DNA from 2 places in the Rhizobium sp. PRIMUS64 genome. Region 2 is predicted to be linked to the other one. Evidence: riboswitches for the same ligand, from Rfam matches in the RefSeq annotation. Region 2 holds a riboswitch; the other holds the start of a gene.

Region 1 (4,391 bases), on a different contig from region 2:
CGTCATCGTCGGTGCCAGCGCCATGCATGCCGAGATCAAGGAAGGTGCTGCGACGCTGTCGTTTTGACGATACTCGGCCGGGATGGGCGGGAGTTTGGGCGGCGTCTCCCGCCGGTTTCTTCAGGCTTTGCGGATCGGCGACAGGTGCTGAGAAATACCAAGCGCCTATTCTTGCATTCGGCAATATACTTGTGAGATTGTATCGATATACGTGCGATAATGCCTGGTGCGGGCAGCGCGGGGGCTTCGATGACATCCGTGAGGGTCAATGAGCTGATATCGGTGGCGGGGCAGCCCGACGCCGCAGGTTTTGCCGCCTTCGCGGCTGATGGCTTTGCCGCCATCATCAATGCCCGGCCGGATGGCGAGGAGCCGGGGCAGCCGGGCAATACCTCGGAAAAGGCTTCCGCCGCCGCCGCCGGGCTCGCCTATAGCTTCGTGCCGGTGAAGGGGACCGAGATCACCGAGGCCGACATCCGTGCCTTCCAGGCAGCGATGGCCGAGGCCAAGGGACCGGTCGTCGCCCATTGCAAGAGCGGCACGCGGGCGTTGACGCTCTACGCGCTGGGCGAGGTGCTCGACGGGCGGATGAAGCCCGGGGATGTCGAGGCCTTCGGTCAAAACCTCGGCTTCGATCTTGCCGGCGCGCGCCGCTTTCTGGAAAAGCGGGCAGGGCAGGCGGCTCATGTGAAGGCCTTCTTCGAGCCTCGCACCTGCAGTGTGCAATATGTCGTTTCCGATCCGGCGACGAAACGCTGCGCCATCATCGACCCGGTGCTCGATTTCGACGAGATGTCGGGGGCGACGGGAACGGCCAATGCCGACGCCATCCTCGCTCACATCGAAAGTGAAGGGCTGACGGTCGAGTGGATCCTCGACACGCATCCGCATGCCGATCACTTCTCCGCCGCGGATTATCTGCATGAGAAGACCGGCGCACCGACGGCGATCGGCGCCCATGTCACCGAAGTGCAGATGCTCTGGAAGGAGATCTACAACTGGCCGGCGCTTAAAACCGACGGCTCGCAATGGGACCGGCTGTTTGCCGATGGCGACACGTTCGAGATCGGCGCGCTCAAGGCCCGCGTGATGTTTTCGCCCGGGCACACACTCGCCTCAGTGACCTATGTGATCGGCGACGCCGCCTTCGTGCACGACACGGTGTTCACGCCGGATTCCGGCACAGCGCGAACCGATTTTCCGGGCGGCAGCGCTAGCTCCCTCTGGCACTCGATCCAGGCCATCCTATTGCTGCCCGAGGAGACCCGGCTCTTTTCCGGCCACGACTACCAGCCCGGCGGCCGCCACCCGCGCTGGGAAAGCACGGTGACCGCCCAGAAAAGCGCCAATCCTCATATCGCAGGCATCGACGAGGCTGGCTTCGTTGCGCTGCGCCAGGCGCGCGACCGCACGCTGCCGAAGCCGAAGCTGATGTTGCATGCGCTGCAGGTCAATATCCGCGGCGGGCGGTTGCCCGAGCCGGAGGAGAACGGCCGGCGGTATTTGAAGATACCGCTGGATGCGTTGTAGGGGCGGAGTGAATAGAACGGCGACGGCGTCTGGACGATTGCGCCGCCGGACAAAGGGCTGAGTATCAGGAACGACCTTTGCCATCGAGCAATTCTGATACTGGAAGCGGCAGGTCTGGATGTGCACGACATAAATCGAGCAGATCTTCTCTTGCATCAGGGTAATCCTGAAGCGCTGCGCGACGGTACCATTTGAAAGCCTCTGTCAGATTGATCTCGCAGCCCACGCCGTGCTCTTTCATTTGGGCTAGCCTGTATTGCGCACCGGCATGATCCTGGTTTGCGGCCTGGCCGTACCATCTTACGGCGTCTGTTGGATCGATATCGCAACCGTCGCCGTCCTCTCTCATCAAGCCCAATAAATACTGTGCGTCGGCATGGCCTTGACTGGCGGCTCTATCAAGCCACTCGACGCCTTCCGGCGCGCTCTGTGCAACGCCGTCCCCCATGAGATACAGGCCAGCCAGGAGGAATTGCGCATCGACATGACCTTGTTCGCCCGCTTTCCGAAGCCATCTCGCGCCTTCGGCTTTATCCCCGGTGACACCTTCACCTCGTGCGGTCATATGGCCTAATTCAAATTGTGCTTGTGCATCGCCTTGCTCGGCTGCTTGGCGAATTGCGTCTATCCTGGCTGCGGCGAGATCGGTGCTATCCGGATTGCTCATTGCTACATCAGACCTCGTTGAAATCGGTGGCGCCAAAGCTATGTCGGGGGCCCGCCTTCCGCAATCCGTCGTGACGCACGCCGACTGATGACCCGACGCCAGCGCCGCAGACGATAGCTTTTGCGCGAGGGTGCTGGCGAGTTTTGCTTCGAGGTCTCGCAATTTGCCGCGGTGGGCCGGCACGATCCTCCGCAATAATCATTGACGTTAGGCAGGTCTGCGACGTAACTGGGTTCGACGGTTCCCTGAAGATGACTCCAAGGGGATTAATAGGGAACACGGTGAGGACGACCCAGTAGGGACCGAGACCGTGGCTGCCCCCGCAACTGTAAGCGGATTGTCGATCATCTCAGGAGTGGCCAGCGACTGGCCATCTCTGAAGGGCCTATGGCCCTGCCACTGCGGATATCGCGGGAAGGCGGATGTAACGACGGATATCCGCAAGCCAGGAGACCTGCCGTCAATCACGATCCAATCAACCGGGCGGGGATGCCCGGACAAGGAACAGATATGATTGACCTGCTGAACCTTCGCCGAATTCCGGCATGCATCCGTCTCGATTGGGCCTCCTGCGGCTAGGGCACGCCTAAGCGTGCTTTCGGTCCGCGCACATGCGCGGAACGGCCGTGATTTTTTCCTTCATCGAGGTTTTCCATGCGCCAGATTCTCGCCGCCATGACATATGCCTTCGGGCTTGCCGGCCTTGCGGCACCAAGCCTTGCCGCGACGCACTACCCCCTGACCGTCAGTAATTGCGGCCAGCAGGTGACTTTTCAGAAGGCGCCCGCCAGGATCGTTTCGATCGGCCAGGGTATGACCGAAATTCTTTTCTCGCTCGGCCTTGCCGACAAGATCGCCGGGACGGCCGTCTGGGTCGGTCCAGTCCTGCCGCAATATGCCGAGGCCAACAGCAAGATAAAGCGGCTTGCCGACAACGATCCGAGCTTCGAATCCGTCGTCGGGCAGGAGCCCGACCTAGTGGCGGCCGAGTTCGAATGGCATGTCGGCGCGCAGGGCTCCGTCGGCAAGCGGGAACAGTTCAAGGATCTCGGGATCAATACCTATCTCGCGCCGGCCGATTGCATCGCCAAGGTCAACACAGATGGCGGCGACGGCGTGCGTGGGGAATTGTTCACGATGGACCTGATCTACCGGGAAATCGCCGAGCTCTCGGAGATTTTCGACGTGAAGGACCGCGGCGATGCGCTGATTTCGGCGCTGAAGAAGCGCGAGGCGGATGCTGTCGCGTCGATATCGGGCGCATCGGGCAAGAACCTGCCCGTCGTCTTCTGGTTCTCCAGCAAAGAGGTCAGCGGCGACGCCTTCATCGCCGGCAAGAACAGCGCGCCCGCCTATATCCTGAAGACGATCGGTGCGAAGAACGTCGTCACCACGGAAGAGGAATGGCCGCTGGTGGGTTGGGAAACCATCACCCAGGCGAACCCTGCCGTCATCGTGCTCGCGACCATGGACCGCCGCCGTTATGCGGCTGACGATCCTAAGGTCAAGGTCGATTTTCTTGAGAGCGACCCTGTGACCAAGGAGCTCGACGCGGTCAAAAACAAGCACTTCGTGATGATGGACGCGCAGTCGATGAACCCGACGATCCGCACGATCGATGGCATCGAGACATTGGCGAACGGCATCAAGTCCTTCGGCCTGGCGCAGTGAAGGCAATGTCGGTCAGGCAACAGGGATGGTGGGCGCTTGCCGCGCTCACCATTGCCGCACTTCTCCTGCTCGGGCTGATGATCAGCCTTGCCGTTTCCATCGGCGAGATCGCAATTCCCGTTGCGACCACGGCGGAGGCGGTCTCGAACCGGCTGTTCGGAACGAATTTCGAGATCAGCCGCATCCACCAGGGCATCGTCTGGGATTATCGTCTGAGCCGCGCGCTCGTCGCGGCCAGCGCCGGCGCATCGCTCTCGCTCTCCGGTGCGATCCTGCAGGCGCTGCTGCGCAATCCGCTGGCCGAACCCTATGTGCTCGGCATCTCCGCCGGCGCCTCGACGGGCGCCGTCTGCGTGATGATCCTCGGCTTCGGCTACGGTATTCTCGGCCTCTCGAGCGGCGCCTTCATCGGTGCGGTGATCGCCTTTCTGCTGGTCGGCTTCCTGGCAACGGGTGCGGGAGGAAGCGGCGAGCGCATCATCCTTTGCGGCGTCGCCGGTTCGCAGCTCTTCAATGCGCTGAC
Region 2 (4,391 bases):
GGTCTATGCCAGCGCTTCGATCGCCGCCCTCACCGCGTCCTGGTCCATTTCGTGCAGGCCAATGACAACGAGGCGTGTGCCGCGCTTTTCTCCGGCTGCCCAGGCGCGGTCGAAATAATGGTCGATGCGGCTGCCGACGGCCTGGAGCTGCAAACGCATCGGCTTGCCTGAAACGTCGACGAAACCCTTGAGACGCAGCACGTCATGGGCTGATATGATGTCCTTCAGCGCTTCGACGAAACCGGCGGGATCGGCAATGGCTCCGAGATCGACGACAAAGCTGTCGAATTCGTCGTGATCGTGCGGCGCGCCATCCTCATGCTCCAGCTCGTGATGCGACTTGCGATTGGCGACATCGTCCTCCGTGCCGATGCCAAGGCCGAGCAAGATGCCGGCTGACACCTCGCCATTTCTCGCCTCGATCATCACGGGCTTGCGCACCGTGCGGGAGGCGACCTCGTCGCGCACCCTGATAAGGCCCGCGGCGTCGATCAAGTCGGTCTTGTTGAGCACGATGAGGTCGGCGCAGGTGAGCTGGTCCTCGAACAGCTCCTCGATCGGGCTTTCGTGATCGAGCGATTCATCCTCGGCACGGCGCGCATCGACGGCATCATGGTCGTCGGCGAAACGGCCGGCGGCAACGGCAGCACTATCGACCACCGTGATGACACCGTCGACGGTCACCTGGGTGCGAATGTCGGGCCAGTTGAAGGCGGCGACCAGCGGCTGCGGCAAAGCAAGGCCCGAGGTTTCGATGACGATATGGTCGGGCCGCTGTTCGCGTTCGAGCAGCTTCGTCATCGTCGGGATGAAGTCGTCCGCGACCGTGCAGCAGATGCAGCCATTGGTGAGCTCGATAATGTCGTCCTCAGTGCAATTCTCCGCACCGCAGCCCTTCAGCACGTCGCCGTCGACGCCGAGATCGCCGAATTCGTTGATAATCAGCGCAATCTTCTTGCCGCCGGCATTGGTCAGCAGGTTGCGGATCATCGTCGTTTTGCCGGCACCGAGGAAGCCGGTGATGACGGTTGCGGGAATCTTCTGCTGGTTCATGGACTTAACCCTTCATTTTCAGCGGCAGGCCTGCCGCGATGAAATAGACTTCGGCGGCCTTCGCCGCGATCGATTGGTGCAGCCGGCCGGCATGATCGCGAAAATCCCGCGCCATGCGATTATCCGGCACGATGCCGAGACCGACCTCGTTGGAAACGAAAACGAGCCGCGCCTTCGCGGCGGGCAGGAAATCGGCAAGTGCGGCAAATTCCACCGCCATCTCACGCTCCTCGATCATCAGATTGGTGACCCAGAGCGTCAGGCAATCGATCAGCACGATGCGCCCTTCGCCATCGATGTCGGTAAGCTTGCCGACAAGATCGAGCGGCTCCTCATGCGTCGTCCAGGACGGACCGCGATCGGCCTTGTGTTGCGTTATGCGCGCCTGCATCTCCTCGTCCCAGGCCCGCCCGGTGGCAAGGTAGTGGCGATCCAGATCGGTCGCGGTGACGAGGGATTCGGCGAACCTGGACTTGCCGGAGCGCGCGCCGCCGAGGATGAAGACAGTGTTGGAGGGGGCAGCCGTCATGCCGGCGTTGCCTTCTGAATAGATGCCGCGCAAGCCGCTACGGAAGACGCCGGCGGCTGTAAGGCCCCGCCAAATCGCGCCGCACCAGGCTGCGCTGAATTCAATCGTTCAGCCAAGACAACCTCCGTGCTGGCAACGGGCATAGTGCCCAGGTGTGGGCTTCGCGCCCGGCACGCATGGCAGGTCTCCTGGCTCGCGGTTATCGGCCGCGATCGGGGCAGACCGGAAACCGGTCGCCCTGATCGTGCCAGCGGATCATCCTCGCCTTCCCGGCTGCATCAGTGAAAAGGTGGACGATTCGTAGACTTGAGAGGCGTCCGACCCCGGTTGATCACCATGCATATCCAGTGGCTTTTCCGGCATGCCGCCCGTCCCGCCCGCCTGCACGATTGCAGGCTGCCGGCAGAAAGGGCTTAACGCCGGATGGAAGACCCTGACCGCTCTACAGTCGCGGGGTCGGCTGTGATGAAGGCGCCCGGCTTGGGTCCGCCGCGTCACATTCCCTTTTCATCCGGAAGGGCGTAACACCGATCCGGAACCATCCGTTATGTCGGGATGGTCGGGCGACCATCCGTTGAGGGATGGTTAGGCAAGCTCAGAGGTGAAGTCAACCGGCCTTGGCGACCGGGCAATGGCCGGCCAGAGGAAGCAACTCCGCCAACACGACTTACTCTACCTAAAATATCGTCATTTATCAGAGACTTACGTCATAAAAATTTGTCCCAGCCGCCGGCTTTTCGCCGCAATTGCGTCGCAAGCGGACTGCGCGACCATCTCCGCCCTTGACCGGGCCTCTCCCCGCCTAGTTGTCTAGCCATGCTTATGAAATTGGATCGGCGCCGTTTTCGTGCGCTGCGTGTTTTCTTCGATCCGGGACGCCTGCGGGCGCTGACCCGCCGTAGCGAGGTCGGTCTGTCGCTGGCGGGCGCCGTCGTCGGCATCATCTCGGGTCTCGCCGTCACCGGCATGAGTTACGTCTCCAACGAGCTGCATCAGCTGGTCTTCGGCATATCAGACAGCGAGCGGCTGAGCTCGTCCGAGATCGAGAACAAGATGCTGCTGCTCACTGCCCCCGTCATTGGCGGCGCCCTGCTCGGCCTGTTGCTCCTAGTGCTGGCGAAACGACGCAAGAAGCCGATGGTCGACCCGATCGAGGCCAATGCGCTGCATGGCGGCCGCCTGTCCTTGACCGACAGCATCATCGTTGCCGTGCAGAACCTGATCTCCAACGGTTTCGGCGCCTCCGTCGGCCTGGAGGCCGGCTATACCCAGCTTGCCGCCGGCCTCGCCTCCAAATTCGGCCTGAAGCTGCAGCTTCGCCGCTCGGACCTGCGCACCCTCGTTGGCTGCGGCGCGGCGGGCGCCATCGCCGCCGCCTTCAACGCGCCGCTGACCGGCGCTTTCTATGCCTTCGAGCTGATCATCGGCACCTATACGATCGTGTCGCTGACGCCTGTCGTCGTCTCCGCCCTTGTCTCCACCCTGATCGCAAGGCTGCTTGCCGGCAGCGATTTCACCATCGATATCGGCAGCTTCGGCTCGGTCGTGCCAGCCGATTATATCCCGGCACTGCTGCTCGGTGCTTTCTGCGCCGGTGTCGGCATCCTGATCATGCAGGGCGTCGCCTTTGTCGAAGAGCTGGCGCGCAAGAGCTCGATCGCCCCACCCTTCCGCCCGGCACTCGGCGGCATCATCGTCGGGCTGTTGGCGATGATCTCACCGCAGGTGCTCTCGGCCGGCCACGGCGCCTTGCATCTCAACCTTTCCCGTGAGGTGGCGATCCCGACGCTGATCGGCCTCTTCCTCTTGAAATCCTTCGCCTCGGCGATCTCGATCGGCTCCGGCTTCAGGGGTGGGCTGTTCTTCGCCTCGCTGTTCATGGGCGCCCTGCTCGGCAAGCTCTTCGCCTATTGCGGCCCCTATTTCGCCGATGCGACGCTGACGCCCGTCATCTATGCCGTGGTCGGCATGAGTTCGCTCGCCGTCGCCGTCATCGGCGGGCCGCTGACCATGACGTTCCTGGCGCTCGAAATCACCGGCGATTTCCCGATTACGGCACTGGTGCTCGCCGCCGTCATCACCTCCTCGCTCGTCGTCCGCTCGACCTTCGGTTACTCCTTCGCCACATGGCGCTTTCATCTTCGCGGCGAAAGCATCCGCAGCGCCCATGATGTCGGCTGGATCCGCAATCTGACGGTCGACAAGCTGATGCGCGCCGATGTCAAGACGGCAAGGGCGGGCATCTCTCTGGAGGAATTCAAGCAGGCCTTCCCGATCGGCTCGACCCAGCGCGTCATCCTCGTCGAGGAGAGCGACAAATATGCGGGCCTCGTGCTGGTGCCGGAGATCTACGCCAACCCGACCGACGCCCAGGACGAGGGCAAGACGCTTGCCGATTTCATCCACTACCGCAACGATTTCCTGCAGCCGCAGATGAATGCCAGGCAAGCGGCGGCGATCTTCGACAAGAGCGAAAGCGAAGCACTCGCCGTCGTCAACAACCTGATCGAACGCAAGGTGATCGGCCAGCTCAGCGAAAGCTATACGCTGCGCCGCTACAGCGAAGAACTCGACCGCCGCCGCCGCGAGGTCTCAGGCGAGATCTGAGCGTCGTCGCGCCGATCGGATCGACGCTTCAGGATACGGCGTCGGCGAGCTTGAACACGTCGGCCCGCTTCGAAACACCGCGCAGCTCGAACGATCCTAGATACTCGCAGGCCACGGCGCAGGTGGCCGCGAAGCTCTCCGACATCAGCAGGTGTTGTTCAAGCGTGCCGCAGAGCTTTTCGAGCCGCGAGGCCTCGTTGAC

The links. A riboswitch is a leader RNA that binds a small molecule or an ion and turns the genes downstream of it on or off. The one in region 2 is predicted to bind cobalamin.
Region 1: linked by a shared signal. The riboswitch ahead of MOV76_RS20310 (ABC transporter substrate-binding protein) and the one ahead of cobU (bifunctional adenosylcobinamide kinase/adenosylcobinamide-phosphate guanylyltransferase) in region 2 are both predicted to bind cobalamin.

What each region holds. Positions count from the first base shown of each region.
Region 1 covers NZ_JALBGX010000051.1:20,454-24,844, forward strand. Annotated here, with positions in the region: gene MOV76_RS20295 (DsrE family protein) at 1-67, shown strand, start outside; gene blh (bifunctional sulfur transferase/dioxygenase Blh) at 250-1,530, shown strand; gene MOV76_RS20305 (tetratricopeptide repeat protein) at 1,595-2,197, opposite strand; cobalamin riboswitch at 2,419-2,674, shown strand; gene MOV76_RS20310 (ABC transporter substrate-binding protein) at 2,852-3,868, shown strand; gene MOV76_RS20315 (iron ABC transporter permease) at 3,874-4,391, shown strand, end outside.
Region 2 covers NZ_JALBGX010000132.1:4,503-8,893, reverse strand. Annotated here, with positions in the region: gene cobW (cobalamin biosynthesis protein CobW) at 4-1,053, opposite strand; gene cobU (bifunctional adenosylcobinamide kinase/adenosylcobinamide-phosphate guanylyltransferase) at 1,058-1,582, opposite strand; cobalamin riboswitch at 1,743-2,140, opposite strand; gene MOV76_RS32220 (chloride channel protein) at 2,399-4,189, shown strand; gene MOV76_RS32215 (adenylate/guanylate cyclase domain-containing protein) at 4,218-4,391, opposite strand, start outside.